DNA from 2 places in the Micromonospora sp. DT227 genome. Region 2 is predicted to be linked to the other one. Evidence: predicted binding sites of a transcription regulator. Region 2 holds the regulator's gene; the other holds the start of a gene.
The links. Region 2 encodes HrcA, which represses chaperone genes, less so after heat shock. Its sites were predicted from a motif close to GGTTNGCACNCTCNNNNNGAGNGTGCNAACC; they were not measured.
Positions count from the first base shown of each region.

Region 1 (14,372 bases), on a different contig from region 2:
TCACGCCGGCGTCGGTGCAGAGCTTGGCGAACGCACCGGTGCAGAGCTCGTCCTTGGTGATGTAGCCGTCGGCCACGACGTCCTTGACGTTGTCCTTGTAGATGGCCTTCGGCTCCAGCAGCACGGCCGGCACGTCCCGGTTGCCCTCCGGGTCCTTGACGGTCTGGCCGGTGTCCTTCGTCTCGCCCTTGGCGAGCGCGATGGCCAGCTCGGAGGCGGCGTCCGCCTCCTTCTTGACCGCCTTGTAGACGGTCATGCACTGGTCACCGGCGAGGATGTTCTGCAGACCCTCCTTGGTGGCGTCCTGACCGGTCACCGGGACCTTGCCGTTGAGCTTGTTCTTCTTCAGCACCGAGATGGCCGCGTTGCCGAGACCGTCGTTGGCGGCGAGCACGCCGTCGATCTTGCCGCTGGCCTTGGTCAGCTGCTGCTCGAAGATGGTGGCGGCCTGCGCGTTGTCCCACGCCGGCACCGAGTCGTCGGCGACCTTGGTGTACTCCTTCGAGTCGAACTTCGGCTTGAGCACCGAGTCGTACCCGTTCTTGAACAGGGTGGCGTTGTTGTCGGTCGGCGAGCCGTTGAGGTACGCGATCGACGGGTTCTTGGCGCCCTTGTCGGTCAGGCACTTGCTCAGGCCCTCGCCCTGGAGCTTGCCGACGGCCTCGTTGTCGAAGCTGACGTAGTACTGGGCGGAGCCGCCCAGGGTCAGCCGGTCGTAGTCGATCGTGGCGACGCCCTGCGACTTGGCCTTGTCGAGCACGGCCTTGCCGGTGCCGGAGTCCAGGTTGACGATCATCAGCACGTTGACGCCGTTGGTGATCATCTGGTCGGCGATGGTCTGGAACGCGGTCTTGTCGTTCTGCGCGTTCTGGATGTCGGACTCGACGCCGGCCGCGTCGAACGCCGCCTTGAGGAACTTGCGGTCCGCGCCCTCCCAGCGGGCGGAGGACTTGCTGTCCGGCAGGATCACGCCGATCTTCGGCTTCTTGTCGTTCGAACCGCCGGCCTTGTCGGAGGAATCGCCGCTGTCTCCACAGGCGGCCATGCTGCCGGTCGCGAGGAGACTGACGGCCGCGAAGGTGAGGAAGCCCTTGCGCATGTGCACGGGTCCTTTCGGGGGGGTGGGGGAGTTGTTGACGGTGTTTTGTTGTGTCCGGCAACGTATTCCGCGCTTCCCGCGCTCCGCAAGAGTGCCGAGGTCAGAAGTTTGTTGGCGGCGGTAACAATTCAGCAACGCGGTTGTCACCTGGCGGACACCGGCTGCGGAAACGCTCCCAGCGTCCGGTTCAGCCGGCCGCGATCGGGGCGGTCACGGCCCCGGTCAGCGCCACCAGATCGGCCGGCGCGAGCCGCACCTGGAGGCCGCGGCGACCGGCCGAGACGTACACCGTCGGGTGTGCCAGCGCGGACGCGTCGACCACGGTCGGCAGCGCCCGGCGCTGCCCCAGCGGGCTGATCCCGCCCCGCACGTAACCGGTCGCCCGCTCGGCCACCGCCCGGTCGGCCAGCGCGGCCCGCTTGCCGCCGACCGCCACGGCGAGGGCCTTCAGGTCCAGCTCCCCGGTCACCGGCACCACCGCCACGGTCAACCCGCCGTCGACGTCGGTGACCAGCGACTTGAACACCCGCTCCGGTGGCACCCCGAGGGCGTCGGCGACCAGCGCGCCGTAGTTCGGCGCGTCCGGCGACACGGCGTACGCATGGATGCTGTGCGCTATCTTCCGCCTGGTCAGCAGCACGATCGCCGGAGTGCCCTGTCCCGCCATGACCGTCAAGCTAGCCCGACCGCCGCCGCACGGCGAGCCGAAACGGGTCGGTCAGCCGGAGGCCGGGCGGCCGATCAGCACGGTGGGCGCGCCGGCCACCCGGGTCAGCACCAGGCTGGCCGCCTCGTCGCCGGCCAGGCGCAGGTCACGGCGCAGCTTCTCCGGCTCCAGCGCCGAGCCCCGCTTCAGGATCTCCACCCGGCCGACCCGGCGCTCCCGCAGCAGGGCGCGCAGCCGCTTCAGCGAGAACGGCAGCACGTCGGTGATCTCCAGGCAGCGGGCGAACGGGGTGGGGTGTGCCGTGTCCGCGTACAGGTAGGCGATCGACGGGTCGGCGAGCGTGGCGTCCAGGTCGGCGGCCAGCTCCGCGACCAGGTGCGCGCGTACCACCGCCGGGTCCGGGTCGTACAGGAACCGCCGCACCGCGCCCACGGTCGCCTCGTCCGCGCCGGTGCCGTCGAGGTGATAAGCGGGGGCCCCGCCTCTACCGGAGGCGTTAAGCGGGGGCCCCTCCTTCTCCCGGAGCACTGTGGCGCGGCGGGGGACGCCGGCTAGCGGGCCGCACCAGAGGGCGGCCTCCACCAGGTCACCGTCGACGCTCACCCACTCCGCCTCGGCGCCGGCCGGGATCAGCGCGTGGTCCAGGCCGGGCGCCACCTTGACCACGGTGCGCGGCACGCGTGCGGCCAGCCCGGTGACGAAGTCCCACGGCGGCGAGTAGGCGTTCGGGTCGAAGATGCGCCGCCCGGTGCCGGCCCGCCGCCGCGCCGGGTCGCAGAACGCCCCGTCGACCCGGGTCACGTCGAACGCGGTGGCGTCGCCGCACTCGACAGTGACCAGTCCGGCCAGCCCGGCGGCCTCGGCGTTCGCGGCGGCCATCGCGGCGGTGACCGGGTCGGCCTCCACCGCGTACACCCGGATGCCGGCGCGGGCCGCGGCGAGCGCGTCGGCGCCCAGCCCGCACCCGAGGTCGGCAAGCGTGGTCACGCCCGCGGCGCGCAGCCGGGCGGCCCGCCGCTCGGCGACCGCCCGGCGGGTGGCCTGCTCCAGCCCGGGGCGGGTGAGGAACATCCGGGCCGCCGCCGTGCCGAACTTGCCGATCGCCCGGCGGCGCAGCTCCGCCTGGGTCAGCGCCGCCGCGGCGAGCCCGCCCGGGATCCCGGCCGAGCGCAGCGCGGCGGCCGCCGCCAGCGGGTCGCCGCCGGCCACCCGCTCCGCCGCGGCGAGCGCGGCCGACCCCTCGGGGGTACGCAGCGCGGTGAGCTGGTCGAGATCCATCCGCTCATTCTCCCGACCCGCTCCGGAGGCGACACGACGGGCGACGCGCTGGCACTCTCCTTGACGGAGTGCTAGCCGAGGAATAACCTGCGATTAGCACTCTCACCCTGAGGGTGCCAACGCCCGGGCCTGGTGCCCGAGCGTTGAACGCCAGGCGGACCGGCACCCGCGACGACGGCCCCGCCCGGTGGCATGTGGCAGATTGACGCCGGTCGGCGTGTCGACCGGCAACGACACCAAGTACCCCAGGAGGGTATGCCCGTGACTACCGCGACCAAGGTTGCGATCAAGCCGCTCGAGGACCGCATCGTGGTGCAGGCGAACGAGGCCGAGACCACCACCGCCTCGGGCATCGTGATCCCCGACACCGCCAAGGAGAAGCCGCAGGAGGGCACCGTCCTCGCTGTCGGCCCGGGCCGGATCGACGACAAGGGCAACCGCGTGCCGGTCGACGTGAAGGTCGGCGACACCGTCCTCTACTCGAAGTACGGCGGCACCGAGGTCAAGTACGCCGGCGAGGAGTACCTGGTGCTCTCCGCCCGCGACGTCCTCGCGGTCATCGAGAAGTAAGCAACCGATCAGTGTCGTTGCCCCGGTCCGGCTCGCCGGGCCGGGGCAACGTCGCTTCGAAGGGATACTGATGGCAAAGATCCTGAGCTTCTCGGATGACGCCCGGCACCTGCTCGAGCACGGTGTCAACGCCCTCGCGAACGCGGTCAAGGTCACCCTCGGCCCACGCGGGCGCAACGTCGTCCTAGACAAGAAGTTCGGTGCGCCCACGATCACCAACGACGGCGTGACCATCGCCAAGGAGATCGAGCTCACCAACCCGTACGAGAACCTCGGTGCGCAGCTGGTCAAGGAGGTGGCGACCAAGACCAACGACGTCGCCGGCGACGGGACCACCACCGCCACCGTGCTGGCCCAGGCCATGGTCCGGGAGGGCCTGCGCAACGTGGCCGCCGGCACCAACCCGACCGGCCTGAAGCGGGGCATCGACGCGGCGGCCGCCAAGGTCTCCGAGGCGCTGCTCGGCAAGGCCGTCGAGGTCGCCAGCAAGGAGTCGATCGCGCACGTCGCGACCATCTCCGCGCAGGACGCCACGATCGGCGAGCTGATCGCCGAGGCGATGGAGCGGGTCGGCCGCGACGGTGTGATCACCGTCGAGGAGGGCTCCGCGCTCACCACCGAGCTGGAGGTGACCGAGGGTCTCCAGTTCGACAAGGGCTTCATCTCGCCGAACTTCGTCACCGACGTGGAGGGGCAGGAGGCGGTCCTGGAGGACCCGTACATCCTGATCACCACCCAGAAGATCTCGGCCATCGAGGAGCTGCTGCCGCTGCTGGAGAAGGTCCTCCAGAACAGCAAGCCGCTGCTCATCATCGCCGAGGACGTCGAGGGTCAGGCGCTGTCCACGCTGGTGGTCAACGCCATCCGCAAGACCGTCAAGGTCTGCGCGGTGAAGGCCCCCGGCTTCGGTGACCGGCGCAAGGCGATGCTGCAGGACATGGCGATCCTGACCGGCGCCGAGCTGGTCGCCCCCGAGCTGGGCTACAAGCTCGACCAGGTCGGCCTGGAGGTGCTCGGCACCGCCCGCCGCGTCGTGGTCGACAAGGAGAACACCACAGTCGTCGACGGCGGCGGCCAGTCCGCCGAGGTCGCCGACCGGGTCGCCCAGATCCGCAAGGAGATCGAGGCCTCGGACTCCGAGTGGGACCGGGAGAAGCTGGCCGAGCGGCTGGCGAAGCTCTCCGGCGGCATCGCGGTGATCAAGGTCGGCGCGGCCACCGAGGTCGAGATGAAGGAGCGCAAGCACCGCATCGAGGACGCCATCGCCGCGACCAAGGCCGCGGTCGAGGAGGGTACGGTCCCGGGCGGCGGCGCCGCGCTGGCCCAGATCCTGCCGGTGCTCGACGACGACCTGGGCTTCACCGGCGAGGAGAAGGTCGGCGTCTCGATCGTGCGCAAGGCGCTCGTCGAGCCGCTGCGCTGGATCGCCCAGAACGCCGGCCACGACGGTTACGTGGTGGTGCAGAAGGTCATCGGCCAGGAGTGGGGCCACGGCCTCGACGCCGCCACCGGCGAGTACGTCGACCTGGCCAAGTCCGGCATCCTCGACCCGGTGAAGGTGACCCGGAACGCGGTCACCAACGCCGCGTCGATCGCCGGCCTGCTGCTCACGACCGAGGGTCTGGTCGTGGAGAAGCCGGCCGAGGCGGAGCCCGCCGCCGGTGGGCACGGCCACGGCCATGGCCACGGCCACCAGCACGGCCCGGGCTTCTGACCCGAGGAGTACGCCCGACGTCAGGGCACACCGCCGAGCCGGCGGTGTGCCCTGACGCCTGTTCGGGCCGCTGACGGCGCGGCCGTATCGCTTACGGAACGCTGACGGAATTGGCGGCCGGCCCGGCCGGTCGACCAGACTGGGCCGGGTGAGCACGATCTCCCGCCGCCACGCGGCAGTGTCCGGTGTCGTCGCCGCCGTGGTGGCGCTCGGCGTCGCCGAGCCGGTGGCCGTCCTGACCGGTCCCCGGTCCGCCCCGCTGATCGCCGTCGGCGGCCTCGTGGTCGACCTGGTGCCCGAGCCGCTCAAGCAGTTCGCCATCGACGTCTTCGGCACGTACGACAAGATCGCCCTGCTGGTCGGGACGGCGCTGCTGCTGGCCGGTTTCGCGGCGCTGCTCGGCCTGGCGGCGGCCCGGCGGCTGGTGTTCGGCCTGGCCGGCATCGCCGCGTTCGCCGTGCTCGGTGTCGTCGCCGCGCTGACCCGGGCCGGCGCGGACGCGTTCGACGCGCTGCCCGCCCTGGTCGGCGGCGCGCTCGGCGGGCTCACGCTCTGGGCCTTCGTGGCCGGCCCGCTGCGACCGGACCGCGGCCCGGCGGCCACCATGCCGCAGTCTCCGGTGGCCGCCGCGCTCGCGCGTGAGGAGGGCAACCCGGGCGGTTGGGAGCCGCTGGAGCGCGGGGACCTGGGGTCGCGGCGCCGGTTCCTGCGCGGCGCCGGCCTGCTGACCGGTGCGGCGGCGGTGGCCGGGCTCGGTGGGCACTGGCTCGCCGGGCGGCGGGGCGTCTCGGCCGCCCGGCAGGCGGTGACACTGCCCGCGCCAGTGGCGCCCGCCCCGCCGGTGCCGGCCGGCGCGGACCTGTCGCTGCCCCGGCTCGCCCCCTACGTCACGCCGAACCGGGAGTTCTACCGGATCGACACGGCGCTGGTGGTGCCGCAGGTGGACCCGGTCACCTGGAAGCTGCGCATCCACGGCCGGGTCCGCAACCCGATCGAGTTGAGCTTCGACGACCTGCTGGCCCGGCCGATGGTGGAGCGCTACGTGACGCTGGCCTGCGTCTCCAACGAGGTGGGCGGCGACCTGATCGGCAACGCCCGCTGGCTCGGCGTGCCGCTCAAGGAGCTGCTGGACGAGGCGGACCCGGAGGAGGGCGCGGACCAGGTGGTCGGGCGCGCGGTCGACGGCTGGACCTGCGGTACCCCCACGTCGGTGTTGCGCGACGGCCGGGACGCCCTGCTCGCGGTCGGGATGAACGGCGAGCCGCTGCCGATCGAGCACGGCTTCCCGGTCCGCATGGTGGTGCCCGGCCTCTACGGGTACGTCTCGGCGTGCAAGTGGCTGACCGAGCTGGAGCTGACCAGCTTCGCCGACTTCGACGCGTACTGGGTGCCGCGCGGCTGGTCCGCCCAGGGCCCGGTCAAGACGCAGTCCCGGATCGACACGCCCCGCGCCCGTAGCCGTCCGGCCGCCGGCCCGGTGACGGTCGCCGGGGTGGCGTGGGCGCAGCACCGGGGCGTCCGCCGCGTCGAGGTACGCGTCGACGACGGTCCCTGGCGGGAGGCGACGCTGGCCCCGGCCGTGTCGTCGGACACCTGGGTCCAGTGGTCGTGGCGCTGGGACGCCACCCCGGGCGAGCACCGCCTCCAGGTGCGCGCCACCGACGCGGCCGGCGAGACGCAGCCGGAGCAGCGCAGCCCGGTGGCCCCGGACGGCGCGACCGGCTGGCACACCGTCCCGGTGACCGTCGCCTGACCCGCCGGCTGCTGGTCACCTGGTTCCACGGCATGGCGGACCGGCATGGCGGACCGGCATGGTGGACCGGCGGGGTGGACCGGCGGGGTGGCCGGAACAACCCGGGGTGAAGGCCGTCGTCATGGCTGCCTACCAACTTGATGGCGCGAACGGTTCAGCGGTCGACGGCTGGCGGTCGACCGGTGTCCTGCCCCCCGACCGGCCAGCCCTTACCGTCCGCCGCACCGCGCGGGCGACGAGGGCCCGGCGAGCGCGTCGAACCAGTGCGGCGGCGGCCGTTCCCGCGTGAGTCGTCGACGCGCTCAAGTTTGCAGGCGTCAGACAGCGCTGTCGGCCGTCGCGGCACGATCGGCGGCTACCGACCGTTCCGCGAGGCGACCGGTTTGCGAGGCGACCGTTCCGCGAGGCGACCGGTTCGCGAGGCGAGCGGTTTGCGAGGCGATCGGTTCGTGAGGCGACCGGTTCGCGAGGCGAGCGGTTCCGCGAGACGGGCAGTGCCGAGAAGCGGTGCCGGTAGGGCACGCGTCGGCGCGGACGAAACGCCGCCGCGCCCCGGAGGTGCGGGGCGCGGCGGCGGGAAGTGCGAGGGGTCAGGCGACCTTGCGCTGGTCCGGAACGGCGGTCTTGTGCGAACGGCCGAGGCGGGCCTCGAGGCGGGCGATGTCGACCCGGGCCTGCCGGCGGTCGGCCAGGTCCTCCCAGCCGAGGGCGAGCAGCCGCAGCCGCTCGGACTCGCTGAAGCCGCCCCAGACGCCGTACGGCTCGCGGACGGCGAGGGCGTGCGCGGCGCACTCGGCGCGCACCGGGCAGGCGCGGCAGACCGTCTTCGCGCCGGTCTCGCGGCGCTGGCGGGACGAGCCGCGCTCGCCGTCGGGGTGGAAGAACTGGGCGCTGTCGCGGCCCCGGCACGCGCCGAGCCGCTGCCAGTCCCAGAGGTCGACGATGGGTCCAGGCAGCCTACGTACGTTCGACATCAGCACCCCTCCTCCCGCGCGGCACCGCGGAGAATGTTGTGGCCAGCTACCGGGCGGCGGTCCGCGCGGGATGCCGGTTCCGGATGGACCAGTCGGTACCCGAGCCGTCCCCGGCTCACACATCTGTGATCGAAAACCTCGGACAGTCGGTGCTATATGCCCCATCTGTCGGAAAAGTTCGGATGATTGCTCGGAACCCCCTCCCGACCCCACCCGCGCGTGGTCTGCTCTGAGTCGGAGAGGAGACCACAGTGCGTAGCGTTCTGATCTGCGTTCGGACCCCATTGGCGGCCCAGCATCTGACCTCCGCGGCGGCGCGGCTCGGGCTGGCCGGCGCGGTCCGGACGGCTGTCTCCGATCCCGAGGTGATGTTGCGGCTCGCCGAGCGTCCGGTCGACGTCGTGTTGGCCGACACCGCCCTGACCCGGCCGGACAGCGCCGGGTTCGTGCGGCGAGTGCTCGCCCGCGCCCCCCAGGCCGCGGTGCTGCTGCTCGGCGCCGAGGAGTCGGAGTCGGCGGCGGCCACCATCAGTGCCGGGGCGCGGGGTCTGATCCAGAACGCCGACCACGACCTGACCAGCGCGGTGGCGAAGGCGCTGCTGCTGCTCTCCGCCCCGGGACGGGCGAACCGGCACCGGGTGGCCGACACCGCCCGGGACGCGGCGGCGGTCGGCGGGCCGACCCGCACGGCGGCGCCGGGGCGTACCCCGGGTGGGCCGGGCTGGCCGGCGACGGACCCCGCGGGCCTGCCCACGATGGTGCCGGTCCAGCGTGGCGAGGACGCCAACGACCCGGCGGAGGGGGCGGAGACGCCCCCGCCCGGCCCCGGCCAGCGACCGGCGCGGACCCCGCGCAGCGCGGTCGGGCTCACCGAGCGCGAGCTTCAGGTGCTGCTCGGCATGGCGGAGGGCAAGAGCAACGCGGAGATCGGGCGGGAGTTGTTCGTCTCCGAGGACACCGTCAAGACGCACGCCCGGCGGCTGTTCCGCAAGCTCGGCGCCCGGGACCGGGCGCACGCCGTGGCCGCCGGTTTCCGGGCCGGCCTGGTCGCCTGAGCCCGGCCGGGTTCACTCCGACGCGGCGTCGTCCGTGCCCTCGGTGAGCGTGTCGTGCACGCCGTCCGCGTAGCCGCGGGCGTAGTCCCAGCTCACGTAGTGGTCGGGGTCGGGGTCGTAGGCCGGCTCGTGCACCCGGGGCCGCCCCGAGTTCAGCAGGTGGCGCAGGTTGCCCCGGAGCAGGTCCCAGTCGAAGTAGTGCGGCTCGCGGCAGTCCTCGCACTCGATCACCAGGCCGCGCACCCCGATCGGCTGGAGCAGGGCCTGGTAGATCTCCAGATCGGCCAGATCCTCCAGCACGTCCTGGCGCTCGACCTCGGTCAGCGGGTCGAGCGCGTCCTCCTCGCCGGAGTCGTGCAGGCCGGCAGCCGGATCGGCCGGGTCGCCGTTGAACGGGTCGATGGGCTCGTCGTGCACCCCCTCACCGTAGACCCCGCGCCGCCGGAAAGCCCGCCCCCCGCCCCGCTGTGGCCCGGCCTACGCCGGGCCCGCCGCTGCCCGGGGCGAACCGGGCCAGTGGGTACGATGAGGCGACGCGCCGTCACACCGGTGCGCGCCGGCGTCCGCGCGCGCCGCCTCGCTGCAGCCCGTTCGACCAGCTCAGGGGAGCAATCGTGGAGAATTCGCCCAGCACCGAGAACCCGGCCGGCCCCGACGGCGGCGAGCTGGGCGGCCATCTGCCCGAGTTGCCGGCCGGTTCCGCCCGGGTGGTGCCGCTCGGGTTGACCTTCGACGACGTGCTCCTCCAGCCGGGCGAGTCGGACGTCGTGCCCAGCCGGGTGAACACCCGGACCCGGCTCACCCGCAACATCGAGCTGACCGTGCCGCTGCTCTCCAGCGCGATGGACACCGTCACCGAGGGCCGGATGGCGATCGCCATGGCCCGGCAGGGCGGCATCGGCGTGCTGCACCGCAACCTCTCCGTCGAGGACCAGGCGCTCCAGGTCGACCTGGTCAAGCGCTCCGAGTCCGGCATGATCACCAACCCGGTGACCGCCAGCCCGGACGACACGCTCCGCGACGTCGACGCGCTCTGCGGCCGCTACCGCATCTCCGGCGTGCCGGTGGTCGACGGGCAGGGCCAGCTCGTCGGCATCGTGACCAACCGCGACATGCGCTTCGTCTCCGACCCGGCCACGCCGGTCCGCGACATCATGACCCGCACCCCGCTGATCACCGCGCCGGTCGGCGTGAGCAAGGACGACGCGCTCGACCTGCTGCGCCGCCACAAGGTGGAGAAGTTGCCGATCGTGGACGGCTCCGGCGCGCTGCGTGGCCTGATCACGGTCAAGGACTTCACCAAGAGCGAGCAGTACCCGAACGCCACCAAGGACGAGGCGGGCCGGCTCCGGGTCGCCGCCGCGGTCGGCGTGGGCGAGGACGGCTACAAGCGGGCCCGCGCGCTCGTCGACGCCGGCGTCGACGTGGTCATCGTGGACACCGCGCACGGTCACCAGCGGGCCGTGCTGGAGATGGTCGCCCGGCTCAAGCGGGACGTGACCATCGACATCGTGGGCGGCAACATCGCCACGTACGCGGGCGCGAAGGCGCTCGTCGAGGCCGGCGCCGACGGCGTCAAGGTGGGCGTGGGGCCCGGCGCCATCTGCACCACCCGGATCGTGGCCGGGGTGGGCGTGCCGCAGGTCACCGCGATCATGGAGGCGGCCCGGGCCGCCCGGCCGGCCGGCGTGCCGGTGATCGGCGACGGCGGCATCCAGTATTCCGGCGACATCGCCAAGGCGCTGGTGGCCGGCGCCGACACGGTGATGCTCGGCAGCCTGCTGGCCGGCTGCGAGGAGAGCCCCGGTGAGCTGATCTTCATCAACGGCAAGCAGTACAAGGCGTACCGGGGAATGGGCTCGCTCGGCGCGATGCAGTCGCGCGGTCAGGGCAAGTCGTACTCCAAGGACCGCTACTTCCAGCAGGACGTGATGGCCGAGGACAAGCTGGTCCCCGAGGGCGTCGAGGGCCAGGTGCCCTACCGTGGCCCGCTCGCCCAGGTCGCCCACCAGCTCACCGGTGGCCTGCGCGCCGCCATGGGCTACGTGGGCGCCGAGAGCATCCCGGAGCTGCACCGGCGTGGCCAGCTCATCCGGATCACCGCGGCGGGGCTGAAGGAGAGCCACCCGCACGACATCCAGATGACCGTCGAGGCACCCAACTACCACTCCCGCTGACCTCTCCCTCCACCCCCGAACACACCTGGAGTCCCCATGCGTGACGTGGTCGAGATCGGGCTGGGCAAGACCGCGCAGCGCGGTTACCACCTGGACGACATCGCCATCGTGCCGAGCCGCCGCACCCGGGACGTCGACGACGTCTCCACCGCGTGGCAGCTCGACGCCTACCCGTTCGGCATCCCCTGCGTCGCGCACCCCTCGGACGCGACCATGAGCCCGGCCTCCGCGGTGCGCCTCGGCGAGCTGGGCGGCCTCGGTGTGCTCAACGTCGAGGGCCTCTGGACCCGCTACGAGAACCCGGCCAAGATCCTGGAGGAGCTGGCCGGCCTCGGCGAGGACGCCCGGGCCACCAAGCGGCTCCAGGAGGTCTACGCCGAGCCGATCCGCCCCGACCTGATCGCCGAGCGGGTCCGCGAGCTGCGGGAAGGCGGCGGCACGGTGGCCGTCCGGGTCTCGCCGCAGCACACCCTCGCGCTGGCCCCGGTGATCCTGGACGCCGGCGTGGACATCCTGGTCATCCAGGGCACCCTGGTCTCCGCCGAGCACGTCTCCACCACCGACGAGCCGCTGAACCTCAAGGAGTTCATCGCCGACCTCGACCTGCCGGTCATCGTCGGTGGCTGCACCGACTACAAGACCGCGCTGCACCTGATGCGTACCGGCGCGGCCGGCGTGATCGTGGGCATCGGCGGCGACGACTGGTCGACCACCGAGTCGGTGCTCGGCATCCGGGTGCCGATGGCCACCGCGATCGCCGACGCCGCCGCGGCCCGCCGCGACTACCTGGACGAGACCGGTGGCCGGTACGTCCACCTGATCGCCGACGGCGACATGCAGACCTCCGGCGACATCGCCAAGGCGCTCGGCTGCGGCGCGGACGCGGTGATGCTCGGCGAGCCGCTCTCGCTCTGCGAGGAGGCCCCGGCCGGCGGCGCCTGGTGGCACTCGGCGGCCAGCCACCCGTCGCTGCCCCGGGGCGCGTTCGAGGTGGCCGGCGAGCCGATCGGCTCGATGGAGCGGCTGCTGTTCGGCCCGGCCGACGAGCCGCACGGGCAGCTCAACCTCTTCGGCGGCCTGCGCCGCGCGATGGCGAAGTGCGGCTACCGCGACCTCAAGGAGTTCCAGAAGGTCGGCCTGGTCCTGGACCGCTGAGCAGGCATTCGAAAGGGATCGGGACGATGACGCGGCGCCGCGGACGACGAGGTTTCGGGCTGCTGGCCTGCGGGACGCTGCTGCTGGCCGGCTGCGGACCGGCCGAACCGGACCGGGGCGCCGCGACGACCGCGCCCGGTCCCACGGCCGCCCGGAGCTTCGCGCCCGGCGCGGCCGGCGTCGGCGACAGCTACTACCCGAGCTACGGCAACGGCGGCTACGACGTCGCGAACTACACCATCAAGGTGCGCTACGACCCGGAGACGGACAAGCTCACCGGGACCACCACGGTGCGGGCCACCGCGACCGCCGACCTGTCCGCGTTCAACCTGGACCTGGCCGGGCTGACCGTCCGCTCGGTCACCGTGGACGGCGCCGCCGCCCGGCACGCCCGCACCGACGACGAACTGGTCGTCACGCCGGCCACCGGGCTCACCACCGGCAACGGCTTCGTCACCGAGATCCGGTACGACGGCAAGCCGACGCCGCTGCGTACCGAGACGCTCGGCGAGGGCGGTTGGTTGCACACCGCCGACGGGGCGATCGCGCTCGGCCAGCCGGAGTCGGCGAGCACCTGGTTCCCGGTCAACGACCACCCGTCGGACAAGGCCACCTACGACGTCGAGATCACCGTGCCGAAGGGGCTGACGGCGGTCGGCAACGGCGTGCCGAAGGGGAGGTCGACGGCCGGCGACTGGACCACCTGGCGCTGGTCGGAGGCTTCGCCGATGGCCAGTTACCTGACCACCGTGGCGATCGGGAAGTTCCGGGTCACCACCGCCGAGCACAAGGGCCGGCCGGTCTTCAGCGCGGTCACCACGCAGTTGCCCGAGGGCGCGCCGGACCGCTCGATCGCCCGGACCGTCGAGGTCGCCGACTACCTGGAGAGCCTGTTCGGGCCGTACCCGTTCGACGCGTACGGGGGTGTGGTGGTCGCCGACTCCCGGATCCGGTACGCGCTGGAGACGCAGAGCCGGCCGGTCTACTCGGCCGGCTTCTTCCGGCAGGGCGACAACACCGAGGTGGTGGCGCACGAACTGGCCCACCAGTGGTACGGCGACAGCGTCTCCATCCAGCGCTGGCAGGACATCTGGCTCAACGAGGGCCTGGCCACGTACGCCGAGTGGCTCTGGGCCGAGCACAGCGGGTCCTCGACCGTGCAGCGCACGTTCGAGCAGAAGTACGCGGGCGCCTCCGCCCAGGTGTGGCGCACGCCGCCGGGCCGGCCGGGGGTGGAGAACCTGTTCGGCAGCTCGGTCTACGACCGCGGTGCGATGACCGTGCACGCGCTGCGGATCGCGGTGGGCGACACGAAGTTCTTCGGCATCCTGCGGGCCTGGGCGGCCGAGCGGAAGAACGGCAACGCCACCACCGCGGACTTCGTGGCGCTGGCGGAGCGGGTGGCCGGGAAGCAGCTCGACAAGGTCTTCGACGCGTGGCTGTTCGGCACCGAGCGCCCGCCGCTGCCGAAATCCCGGTGAGGCGCGTCAGGTCCTGACGCGCAGCGACGGGTGGGCGGCCAGGAACGCGTCGGCCCGGCCACCGCGCAACGCGGTGAGGAAGTCGCGGCCCAGCGGCTGGAGCTGCTCGCCGCGGTACGCGCTGCCGCTGCCCACCCCGGTGCCGGGGAGCCCGACCAGCGTGATCCGGTCCGTCGGCATCCCGCCCAGCGCGTACGCGAAGTCGACAAGCTTCCGGCCGCCGCCGACGTACACCAGGGTTTTGCCGAGCGCGGCGACGACCTGCTCGACCCGCTGCGGGTCGCGGGCGGCGCCCTGGTCGAGGAGCTTGCCGGCGAGCGCGCGGAGCAGTTGCTGCTGGTGCCGCTGCCGGGTGTAGTCGCCGCCGGCGGTGTAGCGCTGCCGCGCGTAGTCGAGCGCCTGCCAGCCGACCAGGTGCCGCTGGCCCTTCTGGTAGACCATCTGCGGCC
Region 1 is NZ_JBNCLA010000002.1:486,813-501,184, reverse strand. Features, by position in the region: gene ACLQ2W_RS11265 (sugar ABC transporter substrate-binding protein) at 1-1,099, opposite strand, end outside; gene ybaK (Cys-tRNA(Pro) deacylase) at 1,287-1,766, opposite strand; gene ACLQ2W_RS11255 (THUMP-like domain-containing protein) at 1,818-3,044, opposite strand; gene groES (co-chaperone GroES) at 3,300-3,614, shown strand; gene groL (chaperonin GroEL) at 3,685-5,328, shown strand; gene ACLQ2W_RS11240 (molybdopterin-dependent oxidoreductase) at 5,477-7,081, shown strand; gene ACLQ2W_RS11235 (WhiB family transcriptional regulator) at 7,672-8,055, opposite strand; gene ACLQ2W_RS11230 (LuxR C-terminal-related transcriptional regulator) at 8,307-9,110, shown strand; gene ACLQ2W_RS11225 (DUF5319 domain-containing protein) at 9,123-9,527, opposite strand; gene guaB (IMP dehydrogenase) at 9,725-11,287, shown strand; gene ACLQ2W_RS11215 (GuaB3 family IMP dehydrogenase-related protein) at 11,324-12,442, shown strand; gene ACLQ2W_RS11210 (M1 family metallopeptidase) at 12,469-13,923, shown strand; gene ACLQ2W_RS11205 (LCP family protein) at 13,930-14,372, opposite strand, start outside.
Region 1: groES (co-chaperone GroES) is a predicted target of HrcA. The motif match lies at 3,136-3,166, and genes of this name have one in related genera.

Region 2 (14,372 bases):
AGATGCGCGCGCAGTACCTGGACCGGATGGACATCGAGCGCGAGCGTGGCATCACCATCAAGAGCCAGGCCGTCCGGATGCCGTGGACGATCCGGGAGGGTGACCGGACCGGCGAGACCGCCGTGCTCAACATGATCGACACCCCCGGCCACGTCGACTTCACCTACGAGGTGTCCCGCTCGCTGGCCGCCTGCGAGGGCGCGGTCCTGCTTGTCGACGCCGCGCAGGGCATCGAGGCGCAGACCCTCGCGAACCTCTACCTGGCGCTCGAGAACGACCTGCGCATCATCCCGGTGCTCAACAAGATCGACCTGCCGGCCGCCCAGCCGGAGAAGTACGCCGAGGAGCTGGCGCACCTGATCGGCGGTGACCCGGCGGACTGCATCCGGGTCTCCGGTAAGACCGGTGAGGGCGTGCCGTACCTGCTCGACGAGATCGTCCGGCAGTTCGTGCCGCCGGTGGGGGAGGCCGACAGCCCGGCCCGCGCGATGATCTTCGACTCGGTGTACGACGTCTACCGCGGCGTGGTCACGTACGTCCGGGTGATCGACGGCCGCATCTCGGCCCGGGACCGGATCAAGATGATGTCCACCGGCGCGGTGCACGAGCTGCTGGAGATCGGTGTCATCTCGCCGGAGATGGTGAAGGCCGACGCGCTCGGCGTCGGCGAGGTGGGATACCTCATCACCGGCGTGAAGGACGTCCGCCAGTCGCGGGTCGGTGACACGGTCACCATCAACGGCAACCCGGCCCGGGAGGCGCTTGGCGGCTACAAGGACCCGAAGCCGATGGTCTACTCGGGTCTCTACCCGATCGACGGCTCGGACTACCCGAACCTGCGCGAGGCGCTGGACAAGCTCAAGCTCAACGACGCGGCGCTGGTCTACGAGCCGGAGACGTCCGGCGCGCTGGGGTTCGGCTTCCGTTGCGGCTTCCTCGGCCTGCTGCACCTGGAGATCATCCGGGAGCGGCTGGAGCGGGAGTTCAACCTCGACCTGATCTCCACCGCGCCGAACGTGGTCTACCGGGCCATCACGGAGGACGCCCAGGAGATCGTGGTGACCAACCCGAGCGAGTACCCGACCGGCAAGATCGCCGAGGTGTACGAGCCGACCGTGCGGGCCACCGTGCTGACGCCGAACGACTACGTCGGCGCGGTGATGGAGCTGTGCCAGGGCCGCCGGGGCAACCTGCTCGGCATGGACTACCTCTCCGCCGACCGGGTGGAGCTGCGCTACACGCTGCCGCTGGCCGAGATCATCTACGACTTCTTCGACCAGCTCAAGAGCCGCACCAAGGGGTACGCCTCGCTCGACTACGAGACCTCCGGCGAGCAGGCGTCCGACCTGGTGAAGGTGGACATCCTGCTGCACGGTGAGCCGGTGGACGCGTTCAGCGCCATCGTGCACAAGGACAAGGCGTACAACTACGGCACCACGATCGCGGCGAAGCTGCGGTCGCTGATCCCCCGTCAGCAGTTCGAGGTGCCGATCCAGGCGGCCATCGGCAGCCGGGTGATCGCCCGGGAGACGATCCGCGCGATCCGCAAGGACGTGCTCGCCAAGTGCTACGGCGGTGACATCAGCCGGAAGCGCAAGCTGCTGGAGAAGCAGAAGGAGGGCAAGAAGCGGATGAAGATGGTGGGCCGGGTGGAGGTTCCCCAGGAGGCCTTCATCGCGGCGCTCTCGTCCGACTCCGGCGACGGCAAGCCCGCCGGCAAGAAGTAGCCCCGACGACCCCACGAAACCGGCCGGCACCTCCGTCGAGGGTGCCGGCCGGTTCGCGTACTCAGGAAATTTTCAGCTCGCCGGAACCGCTCCCACCTGCGGGTTTCGGGTCTTCGAGCCGCCGGGAGCCGGCGAGACGGGGATTCGGCCGGTTTCGGTTTCTGGTCGGTCGGGAACTTAGCGGTCACGACAGCAACCGCACAGAACGTGCGAAACCGCTTATAGGAGGACCGACCGTGGAGTTCACCGTCTGGGGCATCATCACCGCGCTGATCGTCGGCCTGATCGTCGGCGCGCTGGGCCGGCTGGTCGTGCCGGGCCGGCAGAACATGCCGATGTGGCTGCACATGCTGATCGGTGTGGGCGCCGCGCTGCTGGGCACGATCGTCGCCCGGGCCTCCGGCTTCGCCGACACCGCCGGCATCGACTGGCGCGAGCTGCTGCTGCAGGTGCTCTTCGCCGCCATCGCCGTGGCCCTGGTGGCCGGGGTCGGTCGTCGGCGGGGCGTCACCCACCACTGACCGCGTACCAACGCGCCTCGACGGGCGCCCGGCCGACCGGCCGGGCGCCCGTCGCCGTTTCGCATTGAAGCCGGTCGGTTCGCCGACGGCAGGGACGACGGCAGCCCTGGCCGGCCCTTGGGCGGGAAAACCCAGCTCAGGGTAGGGATGAACGATTCGTCACCCGAGTCGGTTTGGATTTTTCGCCGGTCGGGAACTTACCGGTCACGACAGAAACCACACGACATCGTGTGACTCGATCTGAAGGAGGAGGGCGACCATGGAGCTCACCGTTTGGGGCATCATCACGGCGCTGGTCGTTGGTCTGATCGTCGGCGCGCTGGGCCGCCTGGTCGTGCCGGGCCGGCAGAACATGCCGATGTGGCTGCACATGCTGATCGGCGTCGGTGCCGCGCTGCTGGGCACGATCGTCGCCCGGGCCTCCGGCTTCGCCAACACCGCCGGCATCGACTGGCGCGAGCTGCTGCTGCAGGTGCTCTTCGCCGCCATCGGCGTCGCCCTGGTGGCCGGTGTCGGCCGTCGGCGTGGCGTCTCGCGCTACTGACCCCCACCACGACGCTCGACGGGCGCCCGGCCACTGGCCGGGCGCCCGTCCGCGTACTCCCGCTCTGACCTGCCCGGACGGCACCCCTGCCGGCCGGGCGTTCGGCTGCGATACGGTCGCCTCGGTCGCCCGCCGGGCCCACCCCCTGTTGTAAAGGAAATTTTCCTACTAAGGTGCGGCGGAGAAGGTTAGTGCCAAACGGCCCTGAGGGAGATATGGCGTGAACAGGTGGAAGCGGCTGGCTCCGGTCACCGCCATCGTGGCGTCGGCCGCGCTGGTGCTGACCGGTTGCGGTGGCTCCGGCGACGATGACAAGGCCGCCGACAACAGCAAGCTGACGGTCTGGATGATGGGCGAGGGCGGCGACGCCCAGACCACGTTCCTCGACACGGTCGAGGCGGAGTTCAAGAAGAAGCACCCCGAGACCGACGTCGTGGTGCAGTACATTCCCTGGCTCGAGGCGCCGAAGAAGTTCCAGGCCGCGCTCGCCGGCGGGGAGGGCCCGGACGTCACCGAGCTGGGCAACACCGAGACCCAGGGCTGGGCCGCGCAGGAGGCCCTGGCCGACGTGACGGACAAGTTCAACGGCTGGTCCGAGGGCAAGGACATCCTGCCCGACCTGGTGAAGAACGCGCAGCTCGACGGCAAGCAGTACGGCGTGCCGTGGTACGCCGGCGTGCGCGCCGTCTACTACCGCACCGACTGGTTCGCCGAGGCGGGTGTGAAGCCGCCGACGAACTGGGACGAGATGGTCGCCGCCGCCAAGGCCGTCCAGGCCAAGAAGCCCGGCACCTACGGCATCGCCCTGCCCGGCAACTCCGAGCTGCCGTTCTACTCCTTCCTCTGGGGTGCCGGCGGCGAGATCGCCACCAAGGACGGCGACACCTGGAAGTCCGGCTACAACACGCCCGAGGCGCAGAAGGCGGTCAAGTTCTGGACCGACCTGGTGACCGTGCACAAGGTCGCCCCGCCGGCCGCCGCCGGCTGGAACGAGGTCGACGCCCGGACCCAGTTCGCCACCGGCAAGGCCGCCATGGCGTTCGCCGGTAGCTGGCAGGGCGGCGCGATGAAGAAGGACAACCCCGACATCGAGAAGGTCTGGGGCACGTTCCCGATCCCCGGCCCGGACGGCAAGGCCGCCCCGGCGTTCGCCGGCGGTTCCGACATCGCGGTCTGGAAGGACAGCGAGCGGTCGGCGTTGGCCTGGGACTACATGACCGTGCTGCTGAGCAAGCAGAAGGACCAGGAGTTCGCCAGCAGCCTCGGCTTCTTCCCGGTCTACCAGGACCTGGTCAGCGGCGGGAACTACGCCAACGACAAGGTGATGGCCGCGTTCGCGACCGCCATCCAGAACACCAAGCTGACCCCGCTCACCCCGAAGTGGGTCGAGGTCAGCCGCACCAAGACGGTGACCCAGGCGATGAACAGCTCGGTCATCAAGGGCCAGAAGACGGTCGAGAAGGCAACCGCCGACGCGGCCACCGAGATGGAAAGCATTCTCAACGCCAAGTGACAACGCTGACCAAGGCCACCGGCGAGGCCGCCGCGCGGGAGAACCCCGCGCGGCGGCGCCGCCGAAAGGTGGACCGCCTCCCGTACCTGTTGCTCCTGCCCTGCCTGGCGATCATCGCCGTGCTGTTGCTCTGGCCGCTCGGCCAGGTCGTGATGATGTCCTTCTACAAGCTGGACAGCGTCCGGCAGCTCCGGGGGGACCGCGAGTGGCCCTGGGTCGGCCTGGCCAACTACGCGCAGATCCTCGGCGACCCGTTCTTCCGGACCGTGCTGCGCAACACCGTGCTCTTCGCGTTCGCCAACGTGGCGCTCACCATGGTGCTCGGCACGCTGGTCGGGCTGCTGCTCAACCGGCTCGGCAAGAAGATGGCCACGTTCGTGGCGAGCTGCGTGATGCTCGCCTGGGCCACCCCGGCGCTGACCGGCACCATCGTCTGGAAGTGGATCTTCGACGACACGAGCGGCCTGGTCACCTGGCTGTTCAACAAGCTGCCCGACGGCCTCTCCACGACGCTGTTCGGGCGTAGCGACTGGACCGGCTACGGCTGGTTCAACGACCCGCTGCTGTTCTTCGGCATCCTGACGCTGGTGGTGGTCTGGCACTCGTTCCCGTTCATCGCGGTGAGCGTGCTGGCCGGGCTCAAGAGCGTGCCCACCGAGTTGCAGGAGGCGGCCCGCGTCGACGGCGCCGGGCCGTGGCGGGTCTTCTGGTCGGTCACGTTCCCGATGCTCCGGCCGGTCTTCGGCATCCTGGTGGTGCTCTCCACGATCTGGGACTTCAAGGTCTTCACCCAGCAGTTCGTGCTGGCCGGCGGCACCCAGGACCGGTCGACGTTCATGCTGTCGATCTACTCGTACGCGGAGGCGTTCTCGCCGCCGCCGAAGTACGGCCTCGGCTCGGCGATCGCCGTCATCCTCACCGTGATCCTGCTCGCGGTGACCGCCCTGTACGTCCGCATGGTGCTCAAGCAGGAGGACGAGTCGTGAAGAAGATCGCGCTCAACGGCGCCGGCCTGCTGGTCGCGCTCTTCGCCGCGTTTCCCGTCTACTGGATGATCGCGACGTCGCTGAAGCCCAACCGGGAGATCTTCTCGGCCACGCCGCGCCCGGTGCCGGCGGAGCCCACCCTGGAGCACTACCGGGAGATCCTCACCGGCAATCTGATCCCCGGCGTGACGTTCCTCGACTTCTTCCTCAACAGCGTGCTGGTCGCGGTGGCCACCGTGCTGCTGAGCGGGCTGGTCGCGCTGCTCGCCGCGACCGCGGTGGCCCGGTTCCGGTTCAAACTGCGCACCAGCTTCCTGATCCTGCTCCTGGTGGTGCAGATGATTCCGCTGGAGGCGCTTGTCATCCCGCTGTTCCTGATGATCCAGCGGCTCGGCCTCTACAACACGCTGCCCAGCCTGATCCTCACCTACCTCGGCTTCTCGCTGCCGTTCGCGGTCTGGATGCTGCGCGGCTTCGTCGCGGCGGTGCCGAAGGAACTGGAGGAGGCCGCCGCGATCGACGGGGCCAGCCGGGCGCAGACGTTCCGCAAGGTGCTGTTCCCGCTGGTCGCGCCCGGCCTGGTGGCGACCAGCATCTTCTCCTTCATCACCGCCTGGAACGAGCTGATCTTCGCGTTGACGTTCATCAACGACCAGCAGCGGTACACGCTGCCGGTGGCGATGACGTTCTTCTTCGGCCGGGACGACACCGCGTGGGGCTCGGTGATGGCCGCGTCCACGCTGTTCACGCTACCGGTGATCATCTTCTTCCTGCTGGTCCAGCGCCGGATGGTCTCCGGGCTGGTCGCCGGCGCGGTGAAGGGCTGATCCCCGGTCGACCTCGATGACGGGCCGTCGGCGGGAAGCCGGCGGCCCGTCGACGGCTCAGGTGCCGGCTCAGGTGCCGGCTCAGGTGCCGGCTCAGGTCTCGGCGAAGACCTCGGCCAGCACCTGCGTCGCCGGGTCGCCCTTCACCCGGCCCCAGGTGCCCTGCTCGGCGGTCCACTCCAGGCTGCCGAAGCGGACCCGCTTCACGCCGTTGTCGTCGGCGTGCGAGACCAGCCAGTGCGCGTAGCGCCAGCCGTCCCGGTCGTCACCGGCCGGCACGGTCAGCCCGGTCAGCGTCGTCGCCGCGGTCAGGCGGGGCAGGCCCCAGTCCAGCGTCAGCCCCTCCAGCACCGCGCTGGCGGCGGCCGGGCCCCGCAGCGTCGGAGTCGAACCGACCGTGCAGGCCACCGCGCCGGTCGCCTGGCCGAGCAGCGCGCGGGTGAGGACCTCCGACTCGTCCGCCCACTTCTGGTACGCCTCGGGGTAGGCCGACCGCTGCACCCGTTGGGCGGCCTCGGTGACCCGCATCCGCTCCCAGCCCTTGACCTTCTTCAGCGCGGCGTAGAACTTCCGGGCCGCGTAGCGCGGGTCCTGGATCTCCTCCGGCGTGCCCCAGCCCTGGCTCGGGCGCTGCTGGAACAGGCCGAGCGAGTCCCGGTCGCCGTGCGCGATGTTGCGCAGGTGCGACTCCTGGTAGGCGGTCGCCAGCGCCACCACCACCGCGCGCTCGGGCATCCGGCGCTGCACGCCGATGGCGGCGATGGTGGCCGCGTTGGCCATCTGGTCGGCGCCCAGCACCACCTCGCCGTCGGCCTGCACGGTGCAGGTCCGGCTGGCCAGCGGCAGCCGCAGGTGGTGACCGAACTGCTTGGTCACGAACCAGATCGCGAGCAGGGCCAGCACGCACACCACCACACCAGATGCCACGATCGCCGGTCGCGTCCGCACCCGCACCCCCTGTCCTGACAGTCCGCCCAGCGTACGTCGCCCGTCCCACTTTCCGGCTCGGCCGACCGGCCTGCTCGCCGCCGCGTCACCGCCCCGTGACGGGTCGCTGTTAGGCGGGGGCCCCGCCTATACCGGAGGCGTTAACCGGGGGCCCCGCCTTCTATTCGCCGGCGGGCACCCACGCCGCCGGACGCTTCTCGCGGAACGCGAGCACCCCCTCCCGCCCCTCGTCGGAGAGGAAGTACCCGGTGGAGAGCGTCGCCAACGCGGCGATCTCCGCCCGCAGGTCGGCGGCGGCCGGCCGGCGCAGCAGCTCCTTCGCCCCGGCGAGGGCCTTCGGCGCGCCCTTCACCAGCGCCGCGCGGTAGCGCTCCACGGCGGCGTCCAGCCCGTCCGCCGGCACGGCGGCGGTGACCAGGCCGATCTCGGCGGCCCGCCGGCCGTCGAACGTCTCCCCGGTCAGGTACAGCTCGGCGGCGGCCCGCGGGCTCAGCCGGGGCAGCACGGTCGCCGAGATCACCGCCGGGATCACGCCGATCCGCACCTCGGTGAACGCGAACGTCGCCTCCTCGGCGCAGACCACCAGGTCGGCGGCGGCGATCAGGCCCAGCCCGCCGGCCCGGGCCGGCCCGGCCACCTTCGCCAGCACCGGCTTCGGGCACTCCCGCACGGCGACCAGCACGTCGCCGAGCATGCCGGCCGGCACGGTCCCGCTGGCGTACGCGGCGGCGGTCTCCTTCAGGTCGGCGCCGGAGCAGAAGACCGGGCCGGTGTGGTCCAGCACGATCGCCCGGACCGTGTCGTCGGCGACCGCCGCGGCCAGCCCGGCCAGCAGCTCGGTCATCAGCGGCGTGGAGAGCGCGTTGCGGTTGTGCGGGCTGTCCAGGGTGAGGGTGGTCACCCCACGGGCCGTGGCGACCCGTACGAGAGCGTCCGGAGAGGTCATGCCGGGCACACTAGTGGCCATGCCCGGCGTCCTTCCAGAAGGCGAACCCGTCCCTCGCGACGGGTCGCTGCCCGCCACCGCCCGCCGCGCCGTCGGCGCCCGCGGCTTCGGCGTGTACGTGCACGTCCCGTTCTGCGCCAGCCGGTGCGGTTACTGCGACTTCAACACGTACACCGCCGCGGAGCTGGGCGGCGGGGTGAGCCGGGAGACGTACGCCGACAGCGTGCTGGCCGAGCTGGCGCTCGCCGGCCGGGTGCTCGGCGACGCCCCGCCGCCCCGGGTGGACACCGTCTTCGTCGGCGGCGGCACACCCACCCTGCTGCCCGCCGACGACCTGGCCCGGATCCTGGACGCCATCGACCGCACCTGGGGGCTGGCCGCCGACGCCGAGGTGACCACCGAGGCCAACCCCGAGTCGGTCACCCCGGAGTCGCTGAAGACGCTGCGGGCGGCCGGCTACACCCGGATCTCGCTGGGCATGCAGTCCGCCGCGCCGGGCGTGCTCGCCGTGCTCGACCGGCGGCACAGCGCGGGCCGGGCCACCGCCGCCGCCGCCGAGGCCCGCGACGCCGGGTTCGACCACGTCAACCTGGACCTGATCTACGGTACGCCGGGGGAGACCGCGGACGACTTCGCCGCCTCGCTGGCCCAGGTGGTCGACGCCGGCGTGGACCACGTCAGCGCGTACGCCCTGATCGTGGAGGACGGCACCCGGCTGGCCGCGCGGATGCGCCGGGGCGAGCTGCCGTACCCCTCCGACGACGTGGCGGCGGACCGCTACCTGGCCGCGGAGGCGGCCCTGCACGCGGCCGGTTTCTCCTGGTACGAGGTGTCCAACTGGGCCCGCTCCGAGGCGGCCCGGTGCCGGCACAACCTGCTCTACTGGACCGGCGCCGACTGGTGGGGCCTGGGCCCGGGGGCGCACAGCCACGTCGGCGGCGTGCGCTGGTGGAACGTCAAGCACCCGGCCGGGTACGCGGAGCGGCTGGCCGACGGCGCCTCGCCGGCGCTGGCCCGGGAACGGCTCACCGCTGACGAACAGCACATGGAGGACGTGATGCTGCGGTTGCGGCTGGCGTCCGGGCTGCCGCTGGACGTGCTGGACGAAGCCGGCCGGGCCGGTGCCGAGCGGGCCCGGACCGGCGGGCTGCTGGACGCCGACGCGTACGCGGACGGTCGTGCCGTGCTCACGCTACGCGGGCGCCTGCTGGCCGACGGCGTGGTCCGCGACCTGCTGCCCTGACCGGTCCGGCCGGCCCCGCCGCGCGGGACCGGCCGGCGGCTGTCACTTGATCAGGCTGGCCGACATCGGGTAGCGGTAGAGCTGCCCCTCGTTGGCCTTCACGCCGGCCAGGATGCCGAAGATGATGCCGACGATCATGGCGCCGAAGCCGACCACCAGGCCGATCAGGATGCAGGTGAGGATCCAGCCGACCAGCGCGATGATCGACCAGATGAGCTGGAAGTTCAGCGCGGCGACCGCGTGCGCCCGTACGGTCGGGGACTGGTTGCCCCGGGCCAGCAGCGCCACCAGCGGCGCGACCCAGCCCAGCACGCCGCCGCCGATCAGCATCCCGGCCGCGCCGCCGAAGTGCGCGACCAGGGCCCAGGTCTTGTCGTCGTTGTTGGCGTAGCCGGCCGGCGGGCCGTAGGAGCCGCCGGCGGGGTAGCCGCCGCCCGGCGCGCCGTAGCCCGGGGCGCCACCGCCGGGCGCGCCGTAGCCCGGCGTGTCACCACCGGGTGGGGGATAGCCGCCCGGCGGGGGATAGCCACCCGGCGGAGGCTGGCCGCCCGGGGGCGGATAACCGCCGGGCGGGGGATAGCCGCCCCCGCCCGGTGCCCCGGACAGTGGTGCGGTGGGGGGCTCGTCGGCAGGCGAGGAGCCGTACGGCGCCGACGGCGGGAACGGGTCGGGCTGGGGGCCGGGGTCCCCCGCTCCGGGAGGGCGAGGAGGTTCAGTCATGGACGTCACGGTAGGTCCCGGGGGCAAGCGGCACCAGGGCTGTTCGGCCCGACGCGCCGCCCGGACCCGACGGACCGCACCCGGGGTGCGGCGCTGATCATCGCGCCGGCGGGGGTGCCGACGTAGACTGGCACTCGCTACAGTCGAGTGCCAGTCGCCCGGCGGATGCCGCGCGTCGCCCGGCCGAGGTGCGTCAGGAGGTGGGGAGATGGGTCTCGACGACCGCAAGCTCGCCGTGCTGCGCGCCATCGTCGAGGACTACGTGGCCACGCAGGAGCCGGTGGGCAGCAAGGCCCTGGTCGAGCGGCACCAGCTCGGCGTCTCACCGGCGACCGTGCGCAACGACATGGCGGTGCTGGAGGAGGAGGGCTACATCCGGCAGCCGCACACCAGCGCCGGCCGGGTGCCCACCGACCGTGGCTACCGCCTCTTCGTCGACCGGCTCTCCCGGGTCAAGCCGCTCAGCCCGGCCGAGCGTCGGGCGATCGAGCGCTTCCTGGTCGGCGCCGTCGACCTCGACGACGTGGTGCACCGCACGGTCCGGCTGCTGGCCCAGCTCACCCGGCAGGTGGCCGTGGTGCAGTACCCGAGCCTGGCCCGGTCCAAGGTGCGCCACCTGGAGCTGGTGCCGATCTCCACCACCCGGCTGATGGTCGTCATGATCGCCGACACCGGGCGGGTCGAGCAGCGGCTGGTCGAGCTGCCCGCCCCGGTCCCCGCCGAACACGTGACCGACCTGCGCCGGCTGGTCAACGAGAAACTGGTCGGCAGCCAGCTCGCCGAGACGCCCCCGCTGGTGCAGGCGCTGGTCGAGGAGTCCGCGCCGCACCTGCGCCCGGCCATGACCACGCTCTCCACCGTGCTGCTGGAGACGCTCGTCGAGCGGCACGAGGAACGGATCGCGTTGGCCGGCACCGCCAACCTCACCCGGGGCGGCCTGCTCGACTTCCAGGGCTCGCTGCGCCCCATCCTCGAGGCGCTCGAAGAGGAGGTCGTGCTGCTCAAGCTGATCGGCGAGACCGAGCCGAGCAACACCACCCGGGTGCTCATCGGCGACGAGAACGAGATCGACAATCTCCGGGCCGCGTCGGTGGTCAGCACCGGTTACGGCCCGGGTGCCACGATCGTCGGTGGGCTCGGCGTGCTCGGGCCCACCCGGATGGACTACCCCGGCAATATCGCCATGGTGAGGGCCGTGGCACGCTACGTGGGCGAACTGCTGGCCCAGAACTGACCAGTCAGGGCCGACGGCCGGGAACGGCCGGCGACCGGCGACGCGAGACGAACATGAGGACACCGAACGCAGTGGCCAGGGACTACTACGGCATTCTCGGCGTGAGCCGGGACGCCTCCGACGATGACATCAAGCGTGCCTACCGGAAGTTGGCGCGGCAGTACCACCCGGACGTCAATCCGGACCCGGAGGCACAGGAGAAGTTCAAGGACATCAACGCCGCGTACGAGGTCCTCTCGGACGACCGGAAACGGCAGATCGTCGACCTGGGCGGCGACCCGCTCGCCCCGGGCGGCGGGGGCGCGGGCGCGGGTGGCCCGGGCGGCGCCGGCCCGTTCGTCGGCTTCCAGGACATCATGGACGCGTTCTTCGGCGGCGCGGCGGGCGGCAGCCGGGGTCCCCGGCCGCGTACCCGGCCGGGCGCGGACGCGATCCTGCGGCTGGAGCTGGACCTCAACGAGACCGCGTTCGGCGTCGAGGCGCCGATCACTGTCGACACCGCGGTGCTCTGCACCACCTGCTCCGGCGCCGGCACCGCCGCCGGCACCCACCTGGCCACCTGCGAGGCGTGCGGTGGCCGCGGTGAGGTGCAGTCGGTGCAGCGGACGTTCCTCGGCCAGGTGGTCTCCGCCCGGCCGTGCACCGTCTGTCAGGGCTACGGCACCACGATCCCGCACCCCTGCCCGACCTGCGCCGGTGACGGGCGGGTGCGGACCCGCCGCTCGCTGACCGTCAAGATCCCGGCCGGCGTCGAGGACGGCATGCGGATCCGGCTGGCCCAGCAGGGCGAGGTCGGCCCGGGTGGCGGCACCGCCGGCGACCTCTACGTCGAGATCCACGAGCGGACCCACGACGTCTACTCCCGCAAGGGCGACGACCTGCACTGCCGGGTCACGGTGCCGATGACCGCCGCCGCGCTCGGCACCCGGCTGACCATCAAGACGCTGGACAGCGAGGAGACCGTCGACGTGAAGGCCGGCACCCAGCCGGGCAGCACGCTGCGGCTGCGTGCCCGCGGCGTGCCGCACCTGCGCGGCACCGGCCGGGGTGACCTCTACGTCCACCTGGACGTGCGGACCCCGACCAAGCTCGACGCCGACCAGGAGCGGATGCTGCGCGACTTCGCCAAGACCCGCGGCGAGGAGGTCGCCGAGCTGACCAAGCAGGGCGGCTTCTTCTCCCGGATGCGCGACGCCTTCAACGGGCACCCCTGACGTGTCGGCGCCGCTGTTCCTGGTCGAGGCGCTGCCCACCGGCGACACGGTGACGCTGGACGGCCCGGAGGGCCACCACGCGGCCACCGTGCAGCGGCTGCGCGTCGGCGAGGAGCTGCTGCTCGCCGACGGCCGGGGCGGCACCGCCGCCGCCGTCGTCACCGCCGTCGGCCGGGGCACGCTCGACGCGCGGATCACCTCCCGGGGGTACGCCGACGCGTGCGTCCCCCGGCTGGTGGTGGTGCAGGGGATCGCCAAGGGCGAGCGGGGTGAGCTGGCCGTGCAGGCGATGACCGAGGTCGGGGTGGACGAGATCGTGCCCTGGGCGGCGTCCCGCTCGGTCGCCCAGTGGCGCGGCGACCGGGGCGTCCGGGCCCGGGAGAAGTGGGTGGCCACCGCCCGGGAGGCCGCCAAGCAGGCCCGCCGCCCGTGGCTGCCGGTGGTGGCCGGCGCCCCGGACGAGTCCACCGCCACGGTGGCCCGCCGGATCGGCGGCGCCGACGCCGCCTTCGTGCTGCACGAGGAGGCCGACGAGCGGCTGACCACCGTCGCGCTGCCGTCGACCGGCGAGATCGTCCTGGTGGTCGGCCCCGAGGGCGGCATCGCCGAGCCGGAGCTGGCCGCGTTCCGCGAGGCCGGTGCCCGCCCGGTCCGCCTGGGCCCCTCCGTCCTGCGCACCTCCACCGCCGGCGTGGCCGCCCTGGCCGTCCTCTCCACCCGCCTCCCCCGCTGGTAACCCCCCACTCTCCCCCCACCCCACCCCCACCCCACCCCTCTTGCCGCGCAGTTTCACGGAAAGAGGGGCTGTTCGCGGCGGGACAGGCACTCTTTCCGTGAAACTGCGCCCCGGTGAGGGTGGGGGGTGGGGGGTGGGGGGCGTCAGGTGCGGAGGTAGGAGGCGCCGTTCAGGTCGACGATGGTGCCGGACGCCCACTCCGCCTCCGGGCTGGCCAACCAGTGGACGGCGGCGGCGATCTCCTCGGGGCGGGCCACCCGGTGGAACGGGGACTGCGCCCGCACGGCCTCGCCGCGCTCGCTCTTGAGGTGCTCGTTGGTCATGTCGGTCTCGACGAAGCCCGGGGCCACGCAGGCCACCCCGATGCCGTACGGCGCCAGCGCCACCGCGAGCGACTGGGCCATCGCGTTCATCCCCGCCTTGCTGGCCCCGTACGCCGGATTGGCCGGTTCGCCCCGGAACGCGCCCCGGGAGGAGACGTTCACGATCCGACCGCCCCGCTCCCGCATGTGCTGGGCGGCGCACCAGGCGGCGTTGGCGGCGCCGACCAGGTTGGTGTCCAGCACCTCGCGCCAGCGCGCCCGCCACTGCTCGTAGCTGGTGTCGAAGACCGGGTGCGGCGGATCGGCCGGCCCGAACACGCCGGCGTTGTTGACCAGCACGTCGAGACCGCGGAGCAGCCGGGCCGCCTCGTCCACCATGGCCCGTACGGCATCCGGGTCCGCCAGGTCGGCGCGGACCACCACGTGGCCGTCGCCGGGCAGTTCGGCGCGCAACGCCTCGGCCAGCCCGGCCGAGTCCCGGTGGTGGACCGCCACCCGGTCGCCGCCGGCCGCGAACGCCCGCGCCACCGCCCGTCCGATCCCCCGCGAGGCCCCCGTCACCAGCACCGCCCGTCCCGCCATGTCGGCCATCCTGCCGTACGTTCCCTACACTGCTGCGATGGACTGTCTGTTCTGCCGGATCGTCGCCGGGGAGATCCCCGCCACCATCGTCCGCGAGACCGCCACCACCCTCGCCTTCCGGGACATCGACCCGAAGGCCCCCACCCACGTGCTGGTGATCCCCAAGGAGCACTACGCGGACGTGGCCACCCTCGCCCAGGGCGACCCCACGTTGGCCGGTGAGCTGCTCCACACCGCCGCCCTGGTGGCCGAGGAGGAGGGCCTGACCGTGGACGGGTTCCGCCTCATGTTCAACACCGGCCCGTACG
Region 2 is NZ_JBNCLA010000005.1:50,681-65,052, forward strand. Features, by position in the region: gene lepA (translation elongation factor 4) at 1-1,727, shown strand, start outside; gene ACLQ2W_RS18275 (GlsB/YeaQ/YmgE family stress response membrane protein) at 1,964-2,248, shown strand; gene ACLQ2W_RS18280 (GlsB/YeaQ/YmgE family stress response membrane protein) at 2,508-2,792, shown strand; gene ACLQ2W_RS18285 (sugar ABC transporter substrate-binding protein) at 3,013-4,305, shown strand; gene ACLQ2W_RS18290 (carbohydrate ABC transporter permease) at 4,302-5,291, shown strand; gene ACLQ2W_RS18295 (carbohydrate ABC transporter permease) at 5,288-6,118, shown strand; gene ACLQ2W_RS18300 (hypothetical protein) at 6,212-7,072, opposite strand; gene ACLQ2W_RS18305 (enoyl-CoA hydratase-related protein) at 7,227-8,012, opposite strand; gene hemW (radical SAM family heme chaperone HemW) at 8,032-9,255, shown strand; gene ACLQ2W_RS18315 (DUF4870 domain-containing protein) at 9,298-9,975, opposite strand; gene hrcA (heat-inducible transcriptional repressor HrcA) at 10,184-11,209, shown strand; gene dnaJ (molecular chaperone DnaJ) at 11,281-12,423, shown strand; gene ACLQ2W_RS18330 (16S rRNA (uracil(1498)-N(3))-methyltransferase) at 12,425-13,159, shown strand; gene ACLQ2W_RS18335 (SDR family NAD(P)-dependent oxidoreductase) at 13,303-14,064, opposite strand; gene ACLQ2W_RS18340 (histidine triad nucleotide-binding protein) at 14,102-14,372, shown strand, end outside.